Regions from separate parts of the Ponticoccus sp. (in: a-proteobacteria) genome, predicted to be linked through region 2. Evidence: riboswitches for the same ligand, from Rfam matches in the RefSeq annotation. Region 2 holds a riboswitch; the other holds the start of a gene.

Evidence for each region. A riboswitch is a leader RNA that binds a small molecule or an ion and turns the genes downstream of it on or off. The one in region 2 is predicted to bind cobalamin.
Region 1: another riboswitch for cobalamin. It lies ahead of ACN5KJ_RS17955 (hypothetical protein); the one in region 2 lies ahead of bluB (5,6-dimethylbenzimidazole synthase).

The regions. Positions count from the first base shown of each region.
Region 1 covers NZ_JBLXGL010000012.1:137,687-145,000, reverse strand. The annotation lists gene ACN5KJ_RS17960 (hydantoinase/oxoprolinase family protein) at 1-2,059, opposite strand, end outside; gene ACN5KJ_RS17955 (hypothetical protein) at 2,731-3,042, opposite strand; cobalamin riboswitch at 3,167-3,373, opposite strand; gene ACN5KJ_RS17950 (3-keto-5-aminohexanoate cleavage protein) at 3,872-4,801, opposite strand; gene ACN5KJ_RS17945 (3-hydroxyacyl-CoA dehydrogenase) at 4,816-5,748, opposite strand; gene ACN5KJ_RS17940 (ATP-binding cassette domain-containing protein) at 5,764-7,314, opposite strand, start outside.
Region 2 covers NZ_JBLXGL010000014.1:88,216-95,529, reverse strand. The annotation lists gene ACN5KJ_RS19205 (aldehyde dehydrogenase) at 1-5, shown strand, start outside; gene ACN5KJ_RS19200 (TRAP transporter substrate-binding protein) at 31-1,077, shown strand; gene ACN5KJ_RS19195 (TRAP transporter small permease) at 1,077-1,583, shown strand; gene ACN5KJ_RS19190 (TRAP transporter large permease) at 1,580-2,938, shown strand; cobalamin riboswitch at 3,315-3,496, shown strand; gene bluB (5,6-dimethylbenzimidazole synthase) at 3,537-4,229, shown strand; gene ACN5KJ_RS19180 (2-oxo acid dehydrogenase subunit E2) at 4,423-5,751, opposite strand; gene mdeB (alpha-ketoglutarate dehydrogenase) at 5,762-7,314, opposite strand, start outside.

The DNA.
Region 1 (7,314 bases), on a different contig from region 2:
TGGATTTGCTGTCGATCCGGCCTGTGAAGGCGGCGGTGACGAAGGTCGTGGTCTGCGGTTCGGCGACCAGGGCCGGGCCCTGGAAGCTTGCGCCCGCAGCCAGGTCGGGGCGCCAGTAGATCGGCACGTCCCGGTAGTCGTGGTCCGCAGGAAGGAAGACCGAGCGGTCGCCGATCGCGGCGGCGTCGAAGGCGGTCCCGTCGGCCTGTCGCGGTTCGGCCGGCTCCTGCGCGGTCGAGACGACGATGGACCAGGACAGGATCTCGATGTCGCGTTCCGGGATGGTACGGCTGAACAGTCGCGTATAGCCGGCCTCGTAATCGGCCCTGATCTGCGCAACGTCCTTTTCGGTCAGCGTGCCCGCCGGCACCGGCACCTGGATTTCGTGGCCCTGACCGACGTAGCGCATGTAGGCGGTGCGGGTCTCGACCAGGTCGGCTTCGGGCTCGCCGCTGCGGACGATGCCGCGTGCCTCGGAGGAAATCTCGTCCAGAACCGCGTTCGCGCCGTTCAGGTCGAACTGGTCCAGCGTCATGTAGCGGCTGCGCACCACCTCGTAGGCGATGGGGGCGCGCAGGAAGCCGACGGCAGAGCCGACGCTGCAGTTGGCCGGCACGATGACGCGCCCCACGCCCAGCTTTTCGGCCATGCGGACCGCATGCAGGGGGCCGCCGCCGCCAAAGGCGATCATGGTGTAGCGCGACAGGTCCGCACCATGTTCGACCGAATGGATGCGCGCGGCATTCGCCATGTTCTCTTCGACCATCTCGGTTATGCCGAGCGCCGCTTCGGAGGTGCTGACATCCAGCGGGTCGCCGACATCGCCCTTGATGGCGGTCCTGGCGGCGTCGACATCCAGATGCATCCGCCCTTCGGCGAAGGTTTCAGGGTCGATCCGCCCCAGCACCACATTGGCATCCGTCACGGTCGGCTTGACGCCGCCCTTGCCATAGCAGGCAGCCCCGGGCACCGAGCCGGCGCTTTCCGGCCCGATCGCCAGACGGCGCATGGTGTCGACATCGGCGATGGATCCGCCACCGGCCCCAATCTCGATCATCTCGACCACCGGGATCCGCACCGGCATGCCGCTGCCCTTCTGGAACCGGGCCGCGCGCGCGATCTCGAAGTTGCGTGCGGTCTGGGGAAGGTAGTCGTCGATCAGGCAGATCTTCGCGGTGGTGCCGCCCATGTCGAAGGACACAACCCGGTCTTCTTCCAGGCTGGCGGCAATGCGGCTGGCAAGCACCGCGCCGCCGCTGGGGCCGGATTCGACAAGGCGGATCGGATAGCGGATGGCAGCCTCCAGCGTGGTCATGCCCCCGCCCGAGGTCATCAGGAACAGCGGGCAGACAAAGCCGTTGTCGGCCAGCGTCTTTTCCAGCGCCCGCAGATAGCGGGCCATGATCGGCTGCACGTAGGAATTGCAGACGGTGGTCATGAAGCGCTCGTATTCGCGCACTTCGGGGCAGACGTCCGACGACAGCGTGATCTCTGCCGTGCAGCCGGCGTCGATCAGCAGAGCGCGCACGGCCTGCTCGTGGGCCGGATTGGCATAGGAATGCAGCAGGCCCACGGCGACCGCCTCGATGCCCAGGCGGTTCAGTTCGGCGGCCAGTTCGGTGACGCGGGCGCGGTCGAGCGGCAGCAGGACATTGCCGCGCACATCCATCCGCTCGGTCACCGTGAAGCGCAGATCGCGCGGCACCAGCGGCGCCGGCTTTTCCAGCTGCAGATCGAACTGATCGTAGCGGGATTCATATGCGATTTCGAGGCTGTCGCGGAAGCCCTCGGTCGTGATCAGCGCGGTCCTGGCGCCCTTGCGCTCGATCAGCGCATTTGTGGCCAGGGTGGTGCCATGGACGAAGATATCGATATCGCTGGGGGCCAGCCCCGACTGCTCGCGAACGATGGTCACACCCGCCATGATGCCACGTTCGGGCTGCTCCAGATCGGTCGGCACCTTGGCCGTGAACATGCCCTTGGGCGTTTCCAGCACCACATCGGTGAAGGTGCCGCCGATATCAGCTGCCAGACGTGTCTTGGTCTTTGCGTGGGTCATGGGAACTGCACTCCGTTTGCCTTGACGGTTAAGTGTCACGGGCCGTCTAGTGAGGGAAACGAAACGTTTTTTTACCGCTATCGATTATTTCGATAGTCCCGTGTCGGGGCATTGAGGCATGGGTGCAGAGCGACCGCCGGGCCGGTTTCGCGGCCTTTCCCAAGCACGGCGGGTGTTGCGGATGTCGGCGCGGATCCCCCCCGGGTCGTGCGGGCTCTGGTCGCGGCGCGGGATATCGGTCTTTGGCCTTTCGGCCCGCCGGGGTGCAAAGCGGCTGGTCCCCGGATTGGCCCGGGCGCCGGGATTGCTGCTCTGGTGGCCGACAGGACCGGGCCCGCCAGGGTTGGCCGGGACCTCGATGTCAAGGTCGGCGGCGAGCAGATGCGCGGCTGTTGCGCGGGGCCGGGACCGTGCGGCGCGGCCTGCTTGTCCGCCCGTGCCGGGATGGGCCTTCAGCGGCCCGGACATGGTCCACCAGCGTGAACCGACCGCCCGGGGCGCCAAGCGGGGTGCCGCCGGTTGACGGGTCTCGGGTTACGGCGCGCGCTTCACAAGCGAGGGCCGGTCGGTCGTCCTTGGCAAATGCTTCCGCAAGGCGCCCCCTGTTCGCTCAGGCAGAGGAGGCCTTCAGGGCTACGGCTTTCCTGCGGCGGCGGCCCCTGCGTGAGGGTTCAATGCGGCAGGCGGTAGGACCGTCGGGCCTGCGCGCCGCCGCGCCTCTGCCGCTTTGGCATCGCAAGGGGCAATGGCGTCAGCGGCGCTTCCAGTGAGCGTGTCAGAAGTCTGCAGAATTCCGCCACGGCCGGCGAGTGGCCCATGAACGGAGCGGCCTTGTCAAAGGCGCCCCGCGCGGCCTGCAGATAATCCGCATTGCCCGGCAAGCCCGCGATCCATTGCATATAGCCAAGCTGCCCCATTTGCCGCGCCTCGTCGGCTGGCATCTCTCCGGTGTCGAGTTGAAGGATCGTGCGTTCCAGTGTCATTGCGCCCTCCGCGCAGGGGAGGGCGCATGAACGGAGGCGGCGATGTCCACAGGGCCGTCAGGTCCATATGTCGTCTCTCCAGTCCCAGAGCGCCCCGCCCGGGTTAAGGTGACTGCGGTGCGCAACAGCACGCACCGGAGATGGCAGGTCTCCTGACTTGCGGGTCGCCGCTTTCCCGAACCTTCCCGAACCGCTTCGGTTCAGTGGTGTTCTTCGGGGTCGCTCGCCGCTCACAGTTGCGGGGGCAGTTGCGGAGTTGGGTCAAGGCCCTCACCGCATTCCCTTTTAAACCGGCCCTTTCAGGCCGGTCACCATCGCCTTCTGCATTGCAGAATTCCGGGCAAAAGTCGAGTGGAATTGCCAATGGCGGCCATTACGGCGCTTGCCGTCCAGCGGGGTGTTTCCCCTGTCAGCCCCCAGGCCAGACCGCGCCTTGCCCGCCCGGGGGATGCGCCGGAGGCTCCGCTGCCGGACATGCCTTGGGTCGGCGACCTGCCCCCTGATGCGAACCGGAAGGCGGGCGCCTGTGCCGCCTTCGTTCGCGATGCCCGTGCCCGCAGTTCGTCTTCCGGCGCGGGGGGTGCCCCGGACCGGAGAAGCGCGTTGGCGATGCCCGGGCGCTTCGGGGTCCGGCGGTCGAGGACGGTCACGGGATGGATCCGGCACCGCGACCGTCGCTTGCCGTGCCTGCCCGGACGCGACGCCGACGGTGCCGCGCAACCCGGCGATCAACAGCCCGTATCCGGGGGTAAGGTCGACGCGCGAAAGCAGCGCCCCGGCCTCCGGTGAACCGGATCGAGTGCGCCGCGCCCCCGTCCGTCAGGGCCGGTCAGAAGCCGACCTGATCCGCCCCCTTCAGGTGCAGGATCTCGCGCGCCTCGTCCGGGGTTGCCAGTTCCAGCCCCAGCCCCTCGATGATCTGGCGGGCCTTCGTCACCTGCTCGGCGTTGCTGCGCGCCAGTTGCCCCGGTCCGGCCCAGAGCGAATCCTCCAGCCCGACGCGGATATTGCCGCCCATGGCCGCCGCCATCGCCGCGATGGGCAGCTGGTTCTTGCCCGCGCCCAGAACCGACCACTGGTACTGGTCGCCGAACAGCCGGTCCGCCGTGCGCTTCATGTGCATGACGTCGTCGGGATGCGCGCCGATGCCGCCCATCAGGCCAAAGACCGTCTGGATGAACAGCGGCGCCTTGACCAGTCCGGCGTCGAGGAAGTGCTTGAGGTTATAGAGATGCGCCGTGTCGTAGCATTCGAACTCGAACCGGGTGCCGAGCGGTCCGAGCGTCGTCAGGATGTATTCGATCTGGCCGAAGCTGTTGTTGAAGATGATGTTCTTGTTGCCGAGGTAGTCGCGTTCCCACTGGTGTTTGGGGTTCGGAAAGCGCTTGAGCATCGGGAAGAGGCCGAAGTTCATCGACCCCATGTTCAGAGAGGCGACCTCGGGGCGGTGCGTTTCCGCCGGGCGGACGCGTTCCTCGATGGTCATGGTGGGCGCGCCGCCGGTGGTGATGTTCACCACGCAGTCCGAGGCCTGCTTGATCACGCCGAGGAAGGGCGCGAAGGCCTCGGGCGACTGGTCGGGGCTGCCGTCCTCGGGGTTGCGGGCGTGCAGGTGCACGATGGCCGCGCCCGCCTTGGCCGCGCCGATGGCGGCGTCGGCGATTTCCGAGGCCGTCACCGGCAGGTGTTCGGACATCGAGGGCGTGTGGATCGCGCCGGTCACGGCGCAGGTGATGATGACCTTGCGGGGTTTCGCCATGGTCTGGGGCTCCTTCAGGATTGTTCGGATGCAAGGTGCCGGCGCAGGGCGGCAAGGCGCGCGTCACGCCTGTCCTGCCGGGCGCGGATGGTCTCGGGGCTGCGGTCCTGTGGCCATGTTGCGGCGATCTTCTCGGCGTTGTCGACGGAAAAGACCTCCGGTCCCGCCGGTTCCTCGGCCAAACGCGCGTAGAAGCCGCCGTAGCGGGTGGCGTAGTCGATGATGCCGCCGGGGGCGTTCAGGTCGATGGTCTCGATCGGCCCCATCAGCGCCCATCGCAGGCCCAGCCCGTCCTTGATGGTGGCGTCCAGCCCCTCGACGCTGACGACGCCCTCACCCAAGAGCCGCAGCGCTTCGCCCAGCAGGGCGCCCTGCAGGCGGTTCAAGACAAAGCCGTCGCGCTCGCGGGTCATGCGCACCGGCACCTGCCCGATATCGCGGTAGAGCGCTTCGGCGCGGTCCATGGTCTCTGTCGCGGTCCATGGCGCGGGGCAAAGCTCGACCACCGGGACAAGATGCGGCGGGTTCACCGGGTGCCCGACGAGGCAGCGGTGCCGGTGTTCAAGCCCCTCGGTAAAGCGCGAGGCGACGATGGCGGAGGTCGAGGAGGCGATGATCGCGCCGGGCGGGGTGGCCGCGTCGAGCCGGGCGAAGAGGTCGGTCTTGACCTCGATCTTCTCGGGCCCGTTCTCCTGCACGAAGCTGACGCCCGCGACCGCCTCTTCCAGCGTGGGACAGGTGCGGATGCGGGTCAGCGTCCCGTCGCGGTCCTGCAAGAGGCCCTCGGCCAGCAGGGTGTCGCAGAGCACGGCCATGTCGGCGGCGAAGCGGTCCAGAACGGCGGAATCGGCGTCCCAGACCTGCACGGAATGCCCGGCGCGGGCGAAAAGTGCGCTCCATGCGCGGCCGATCAGGCCCGCGCCGATGATGGCGACTGTCTCGGTCATGTCAGGTCCCTTTCGTTACAGCCACAGGACCTGGCGGCGCAGGTCGATGTCATGGGCCAGCGCGGCGGAGGGCCCGTCATGGATGATGCTGCCGCGTTCCAGCGCGACGGTGCGGTCCGAGAGCGTCAGCGCGAGGTCGAGGTTGTGGTCCACGATGATGATGGACACCTCTTCGCGCAAGCGGTCGAAGGTCTCGAACAGCTGCTCGACGATGGCGGGGGACAGCCCCTCGAAGGGTTCGTCCAGCAGCAGCACGCGGGTGTCGCCGGACAGCGCGCGGGCCACGGCGGCCATCTGCTGCTCGCCGCCCGAGAGGTAGTCGGCGGGCGTGTCGATGCGTTCCTTCAGGCGGGGGAAGTAGGACAGGATGCGCTCTTCGTCCCAGTGGATGCCCGCGCCTGTCTGGCGGCGGATGCGGCCCAGTTCGAGGTTGTCGCGCACCGACATGCCCGCGAAAAGGCCGCGCCCCTGCGGCACGTAAGAGATGCCCGCCCGCGCCATGGCCGCCGAGCTGAGGCCGTGAATGGGCGTGCCGTCCAGCGTGATCGCGCCGCTGCTGACCGGGGCGATGCCGATCAGCGCCTTCAGCAGCGTCGACTTGCCCGCGCCGTTGCGGCCCAGAAGCGCGAGGATCTCGCCCTGCCGAAGGTCGAAGCTGACGTCGTGGATGATATGGCTCTTGCCATAGCTGACGTTGACCTTGTCCAGCGACAGCAGCACCTTGTCCTGTACGGCGCTGGTGCGCTCCTTTCCCGCCACCGCAGAGGTGCCCGAGCCGATGTAGACCTCTTGCACGCGCTTGTCGCCGCGCGCGTCGGCCACGGTGCCGTCCAGCAGCACCTCGCCCTCGTTCATCACGGTGACGTGGTCGGCCAGTTCAAAGACGCGGTCGATGTCGTGTTCCACCAGCAGCACCGGGATATCCGCCGAGAGCGCCTTGAGCAGGTGGCCGATGCGCTCGCGCTCTGCCACCGAAAGGCCTGCAAGCGGCTCGTCCGCCAGCAGGATGCGCGGGTGGTTCCCCAGCGCAAGGCCAAGGTCCAAGAGCCGCTGCCCGCCGTAAGAGAGCGAGGCAGCCTCGGCGTCCTCCATCCCCGAGAGGCCCGCGTATTCCATGATCTGCGCGGTATGGGCGTTGACCTCCGAAAGGGTGCGGGCGCGGATCAGCGGGTTCATGCGCTGCGCGTCGCCCGCCTGCACCGCGAGGCGGATGTTCTCCTGTACGGTCAGCGAGGGGAACAGGTTGGTGATCTGGAAGCTGCGCCCGATGCCCGCCGCCGAGATTTCCTCTGGCGTGCGGCCCGACAGCGGCTGGCCCATCAGGGTCACGCTGCCCGCGTCGGGTTTATACAGCCCGGACATCAGGTTGAAGGCGGTGGTCTTGCCCGCCCCGTTGGGGCCGATCAGGGCATGAAGCGAGCGGTCGCGGACCGAAATGTCCACCGCGTTCACCGCCTTCAGCCCGCCGAAGGCCTTGGAGATGCCCTTGGCCTCCAGCAAGGGTCCGTCGCTGTGCTGCGCGGGTTTCAGGAAGTCGGGCAGGGGATGCACCCCGGCCTTGCGGCC
Region 2 (7,314 bases):
TCTGATCGGCAACCAAGGAAGGATCGACCGATGATTAAGAAACTGGGACTGGCCGTTCTGGCCACGGCAGCGATGGGCCTGAGCACGGCACCGGCCTTTGCGCAGGAGCACGTCTTCAAGCTGCACCATTTCCTGGGCGCCAAGGCTCCGGCGCAGACGAAGATGCTCGAACCCTGGGCCCGCGCGGTCGAGGAGAACTCGGGCGGCAAGGTCAAGATCGAGATCTACCCCTCGATGACGCTGGGCGGGCGTCCGCCCGAACTGATCAACCAGGTTCGCGACGGCGTGGTCGACCTGGTCTGGACCGTCAACGGCTATACGCCGGGGCTTTTCCCACGCACCGAGGTGGTCGAGCTGCCGAACGTGTACAAGAACGACCCGGTGGCCACGAACCTCGCGCTGTTCGACATGTATGAGGAGCATCTGTCCGAGGAATACCGCGGTGTCGAACCGATGTTCCTGCACGTCCACGCGGGGCAGGCGATCCATACGGTCGACAAGGAGGTGCGCAACCCAGAGGACATGGCCGGCCTGAAGTTGCGCATTCCCACGCGCACCGGCGCCTGGGTGATCGAGGCGCTTGGCGCCTCGCCGGTGTCCATGCCGGTGCCGGACCTGCCGCAGTCGCTGTCCAAGAAGGTCGTCGACGGCGCCTTCATCCCGTGGGAGATCATTCCCGCGCTCAAGATCCAGGACCAGACGGACTACCAGATCGAGGGCCACGACAAGACCCGCTTCGGCACCACGACCTTCCAGGTGTCGATGAACCAGAACCGCTGGAACAGCCTGCCCGAGGACGTGCAGAAGGCATTCCGCGATGCGTCGAACCGCGAATGGGCGGCCGAGGTGGGCCGGATCTGGCGCGCCATCGACGAGCACGGGATCGGGGTGGCGACCGAGGCGGGCAACACCCATGTGACCCTGACCGAGGAAGAAACCGCCGCGTTCCAGCAGGCGCTCGAACCGGTGGTGCAGCGCTGGGTCGACGACATGTCGGGCAAGGGCGTCGACGGCGAAGCCCTGGTCCAGACCGCGCGTGACCTGATCGAACAGAACACCGAAGGCGCGGGGAACTGATGTTCAGATCCGAAACCGTGGGCCGCAGCGGATTTTCCGCTGCGGTCGCGCGTCTGGCCACGATCTGGGCGTTGCTGGGCGGCCTCGTGCTGCTGGCGGTCGTGGCAATCAATGTCTTCACGGTCCTGGGCGGCATCGTCGGCCGGCCTTTTTCCGGTGATTTCGAGCTGACCGAAATCGGGATCGCGATCGCCGTTTTCGCCTTCCTGCCCTATTGCCAGCTGACCGACGCCAACGTCACGGCCGACATCTTCACCGCCCGCGCACCGACCCGGGTGCTGGCCGCCTTGCGGGCGCTGGCCTCGCTTCTGGCCTTCGGCTTCGCGGCGCTGCTGGTCTGGCGGATGTCGCTGGGCATGATCGATCAGAAGACCTACGGCTATGTCACCGCCATCCTGCAGGTGCCGATCTGGTGGGGCTTCATGCCCATCCTGGTCTCGCTGGCGCTGCTGGTGGCGACCGCGCTGGTCACGCTGGTCGAAGCCGGCCGGGAGGTGCGCGCATGACCGATCCGATCACGCTGGGCATCCTGGCGCTGGTGATCCTGATCGTCCTGATCGCCATCCGCATTCCCATTGCCTATTCCATGATCCTCGTCGGCGGTGCCGGTATCGCGCTGCTGAACGGTCCCGCCCTGCTGTTGAGCCAGCTCAAGACGCTGGGCTACGGCCAGTTCTCGATCTACGACCTGTCGGTCGTGCCGATGTTCATCCTGATGGGAGAACTGGCGACCGGCGCGGGCCTGAGCCAGGCGCTGTTCCGGGGCGCGAACGCCTGGCTGGGCTGGATGCGCGGCGGCACCGCGATGGCCGCCATCGCCGGCTGCGCCGGGTTCGGGTCGGTCTGCGGATCGTCGCTGGCCACCGCCTCGACCATGGGGAAGGTCGCGCTGCCCGAACTGAAGCGCTACAACTATTCCGGCGCCCTGGCGACCGGATCGCTGGCGGCGGGCGGCGTGCTGGGCATCCTGATCCCGCCCTCGGTCGTGCTTATCGTCTACGCGGTCATCGTAGAGGCGAACATCGTCACCATGTTCGCGGCGGCCCTGCTGCCGGGCATTCTGGCGGTGATCCTCTTTATCCTGACCATCGCCCTTTACGTCACCATCCGCCCCGAGGCGGGCCCGCCGGGCGGCGCCTCGACCCGCTCCGAATTCCTGCGCGCCACGCTGGGCCTGCTGCCGGTGATGGTGATCTTCGGGCTGGTGCTGGGCGGTATCTACGCGGGCTTTTTCAATCCCACCCCGGCGGCTGCGGTCGGCGTGTTCCTCGTGTGGCTCTACGGCGCGGCCAAGGGACGACTGGGCCTCGGAGCGACCGTCGCGGCGCTCAAGGCGACCGCGCGCACATCCGGCATGATCTACCTGATCCTGCTGGGCGCGGAGCTGATGAAGATCTTCATGTCGCGCATCGGCCTGCCGCAGCAGGCAGCCACCTGGATCGCCGAAAGCGGCATGGCGCCGATGATGGTCTTGATCCTGCTCTTGCTCGCGCTGATCCTGCTGGGCTGTCTGATGGACAGCCTGTCGATGATCCTGCTGGTCATTCCCTTCTTCTGGCCGATGCTGCTGGAGATCAACGGCGGCCTCTACCAGGGGGCCGAGGGGTCGGGCTTTGGCATGAGCACTGAGGAGCTGAAGGTCTGGTTCGGGATCCTTGCCCTGATCGTGGTCGAGTTGGGGCTGATCACGCCGCCCGTGGGGATGAACGTCTTCATCATCTCGGCGCTGGCCAAGGACACGCCGATGATCGAGACCTTCAAGGGTGTGGCGCCTTTCTTCGCGGCCGAACTGCTGCGCGTGGGGCTGTTGCTGGCCTTTCCGGCGCTGACCCTCTGGCTGCCACGGCTTCTGGGAGGATAGCGATGGCCCGAAACCACGGTTGACCGCCGATGGTGCGATCTTTCCCCGGCAGAAGGCGCTTGGGGCGGATCGTGCCCTTGCCGCAGCCCGGCTGTCTGGCAGGGTCCCTGCTCGCGGCACCCGGCGCGCCCCGCAGCGCCCTGGCGGCCCTGCCTTGCGAGGATGGAAGAGGGCAGCGGCATGATCGAAAATCCCGTGGCCCGGGGGGGCGCAGCGCCCCCCGGGCCACGGGTCTTTATCGCGGTGGCGCATCTGCCAGGGCCAGCGCGATACCATTGGCCGGGCTCAGGCTGCGCCCGATGTCTGCAAGGCCGCCGCCGGGCGGGCCACAGGGCTTTCGAGGGCGAAATTCTGTTTGCGAGCCGCATGTGCCCGCGGGATAAGGGCGGCATCAGGTGCCCTCTTTGGGGGAGAATCGGGAAGCCGGTGCAAGTCCGGCGCGGGCCCGCCGCTGTAACGGGGATCGTCAGGCAGAGGCCACTGGGCGGCAAGGCCCGGGAAGGCGCCATGGCGAGAGGATCCGGAGCCAGAAGACCGGCCTGATGTCATTGCGTTTCGGGGTGGAGCCCGCGGCGCTTTGAACTGTGCGAGGTCCAAGATGCCCCCCGAATTATCCGCCGAACCCGTGGTTCCGCAGCCCGCCCGCCGCTTCGACGACCGGGAACGTCAGGCGCTCTACGATATCATCGACGCGCGCCGCGACGTGCGGAACGAGTTCCGCCCCGACCCCATCGACCCGGCAGCCCTCCGGCGCATTCTTGCAGCCGCGCATGCGGCGCCCTCGGTCGGCTTCATGCAGCCCTGGGATTTCCTTCTGATCCGTGACCCGGACCTTCGCGCCGATGTCCACGCGGCCTTCCTGCGCGCCAATGCCGAGGCGCAAGAGATGTTCGACGGCGACCGCAAGGCCCTGTACCGGTCGCTGAAGCTGGAAGGGATCCTGACCGCTCCGCTGAATATCTGCGTGACCTGCGACCGGACCCGGGGCGGAAAGGTGGTTCTGGGCCGAACCCACAATGCCGACATGGATCTCTATTCGACGGTCTGCGCCGTTCAGAACCTCTGGCTGGCCGCCCGCGCGGAAGGGGTGGGTATCGGCTGGGTCTCGATCTTTCGACCAGACGACCTTCGCGGCCTGCTTGGCATCCCGGACCACGTTGAAATCGTGGCCTATCTCTGCGCGGGATACGTCGACGCGCTTTATCCGAAGCCCGAACTTGAAGCCCGGGGCTGGCGCAAGAGGCTGGCGCTTGACAGCGTGATCCACGATGATCGCTGGCCCGCACCCTAGCCGCATCCCGGCGTCGACTGATGGCGCGGCGCAGGGCCGATTTGCGCCTGTTCCATTGAACCGCGCCCCTTGATGATCGTGCGGACCCGTGGCCCGGATTGGCGCCGCCTGCGCCGATCCGCCCCGGGCCTGCCGCTTGGCGGGGCAGGGGCGGCGCCAAGCCGGGCTGGCGCCGCACCCGCCCGGTCAGCGATCAGACGGACAGTCTGCGAAGGTCGCCCATGACCTCGGAGACGTGGCGCAGGAAACGCGCGGCCGCGACCCCGTCCACGACCCGGTGATCCCAGCTCAGGCTCAGTGGCTGGATCAAACGCGGCTGGAAGGCAGAGCCGTTCCAGACCGGCTGGGTTTCGGCGCGGGTCATCCCCAGGATGGCCACTTCCGGCGCGTTGATGATGGGCGTGAATCCCGTGCCACCGACCCCGCCCAGCGAGGAAATCGTGAATGTCGCCCCCTGCATGTCGTCGCGTTTCAGCCTGCCCTGCCGCGCGCTGGCAGCAAGAGAGGCCATTTCCGCGGCAATCTCGCGCAGGCCCTTTCGGTCGGCTTCCTTGATGACCGGCACGACAAGACCATCGGGGGTGTCCGCCGCGACGCCGATGTTCCAATAGTGCTTGAGCACGATGTCGTCGCCGTCGAGCGACGCGTTGAAGCGCGGATGGGCCTTCAATGCACAGACCGTGGCCTTGACCGCAAAGGCCAGCATGGTGATCCGCGCATCCTCTGGGCCGGCTTCGGTGTTGAGCCGTTTGCGGAAGTCCTCAAGATCGCTGACGTCGGCCTTGTCGAAGTTGCAGACATGCGGGATCAGCATCGCGTTGCGGGTCAGGCTTGGCCCGGAAATCCGCGCGATGCGGGACAGGGGCATGCGTTCGATCGGGCCGAACACGGCGAAATCCGGATTTGGCCAGTCGGGCAGATCCGGCAGGGCGGTCCCCTGTCCGGCCTTGGATGGCGGTGTGGTCAGGCGTGTCTTGACGAAGGCCTCGACATCGTCGCGGGTGATGCGGTTCTTCCGCCCCGTGGCGGGCACCTCGTCGATGGCCACACCCAGTGTTCGCGCCAGCTTGCGGACGGACGGCGAGGCATGTGAGGGCTTGCCGCCCTTGTCTGTGCCCGGCGCCGGGAGTGCCGACACCGGCATCGGCATCGGCATCGGGACCGGCGGGGGCAGGGGCGCCGGATGCGACACCGCGCCGGGTTCCACAGGGCCTCCGCCCGGCGCGGCGCGCGCTGTTTCCGCCGCTTGCGGCGCCACCGGGGGCGCGGGCTCTGGCGCGGCGGCAATCTCCATCAACAGAACAAGGCTGCCCTTGCTGACCCGGTCGCCCTCGGCGACCTTCAACTCGGCGATTGTGCCGATACGCGGGCTGGGTACGTCCAGCGTCGCCTTGTCGGACTCGAGAACGACAAGCGTGTCATCCACGCAGACCGTATCGCCAACGGCGACCGGGATCTCGATGATCGGGACATCGTAGAAATCGCCGATGTCCGGGACATGGATTTCGACCGTGGTGTTCATCTGGCCGCCCTCACATCCGCCAGGGCGCATCGGCGGCCGGGTCGATGCCCAGGTCACCGATGGCCTGCGCCAGCACCGATGCCCCGATCTCGCCCCTGCGCACCAATGCCTCGATTGCAGCCAGGGCGACGTGCTGGCGATCCACCTCGAAGAAACGGCGCAGCGCGGCGCGGTTGGCAGAGCGACCGAAGCCATCGGTGCCGAGAATGGTCATCCGGGTGTCGAGATAGGGGGCGATCTGGGCCGGAACCGCGCGGACATAGTCGCTGGCCGCGATGACCGGTGCGTCGCCGCCAATCATGTGTTCCACATGCGAAATCGCCCGATTGCCAAGCCGACCCTGCCGTTCGGCTTCGGCTGCATCGCGGGCCAGCTCGCTGAAGGAGGTGACCGAGTAGAGATCGCTGGCGATGCCGAAGCCCTGCAGGATCTCTGCGGCGGCAATGACCTCGCGCAGGATCGTGCCAGAGCCCAGCAGCCGCACCCGCGGCCCATCGCGGTCATGGCCCCCAAGCCGGTACATGCCCTTGATGATGTCGCCCTCGACCCCCTGCGGCATGCTGGGCTGGGCATAGTTCTCATTCATGACGGTGATGTAGAAGAACTCGTCGCGTTTCTCGTCCAGCATGCGCGTCATGCCGTGGTCCATGATCACCGCCAGTTCATAGGCATAGCAGGGGTCGTAGGCGCGGCAGTTGGGGATCGCGGCGGCGGCAAGGTGGCTGGAACCGTCCTGGTGCTGAAGCCCTTCACCCGACAGCGTGGTGCGCCCGGCGGTTGCCCCCAGCAGGAAGCCACGCGCGCGCTGATCGGCCGCCGCCCAGATCAGGTCGCCAACCCGCTGGAAGCCGAACATCGAATAGTAGATGTAGATCGGCAGCAATTCGGTGCCATGCGTGGAATAGGCCGTTGCCGCCGCGGTCCAGGAGCTGAGCGCGCCCGCCTCGGTGATGCCTTCCTCCAGAAGCTGGCCATCGGCTGTTTCCTTGTAGAACAGCATCGAATCCGCGTCTTCGGGCTCATATTTCTGGCCGTTGGGCGCATAGATGCCCACCTGCCGGAACAGGTTGTCCATGCCGAAGGTGCGCGCCTCGTCAGCGACGATCGGCACAAGGCGCGGGCCGAAGGCCTTGTCGCGCAACAGCCCGCTCATCATGCGGACCGCTGCCATCGTGGTCGACATTTCCTTGCCGTCGGCCTGGGTCGCGAATTTCGCGAAGCCGGCCAGGGCGGGGCGGGGCGGGGCAGGGGAATCCGCGTGACCGGGCCGGCGCGGCAGATACCCGCCAAGCGTCCTGCGGCGATCCTTGAGATAGGTTACTTCGGGGCTGTTGTCGCCGGGGTGGAAGAATTCCAGCGCCTCCACCGACTTGTCCGTCAGGGGCAGGTCGAAACGGTCGCGGAAGGCCTTGAGCGCCTCGATGTCCAGCTTCTTGGCCTGATGGGCGATCATTCGCGATTCACCGGCGCCGCCCATGCCGTAGCCCTTCTTGGTCTTGGTCAGGATGACGGTCGGGCGCCCCTTGTGCGCCTTGGCAGAGGCAAAGGCGGCGTGCAGTTTCT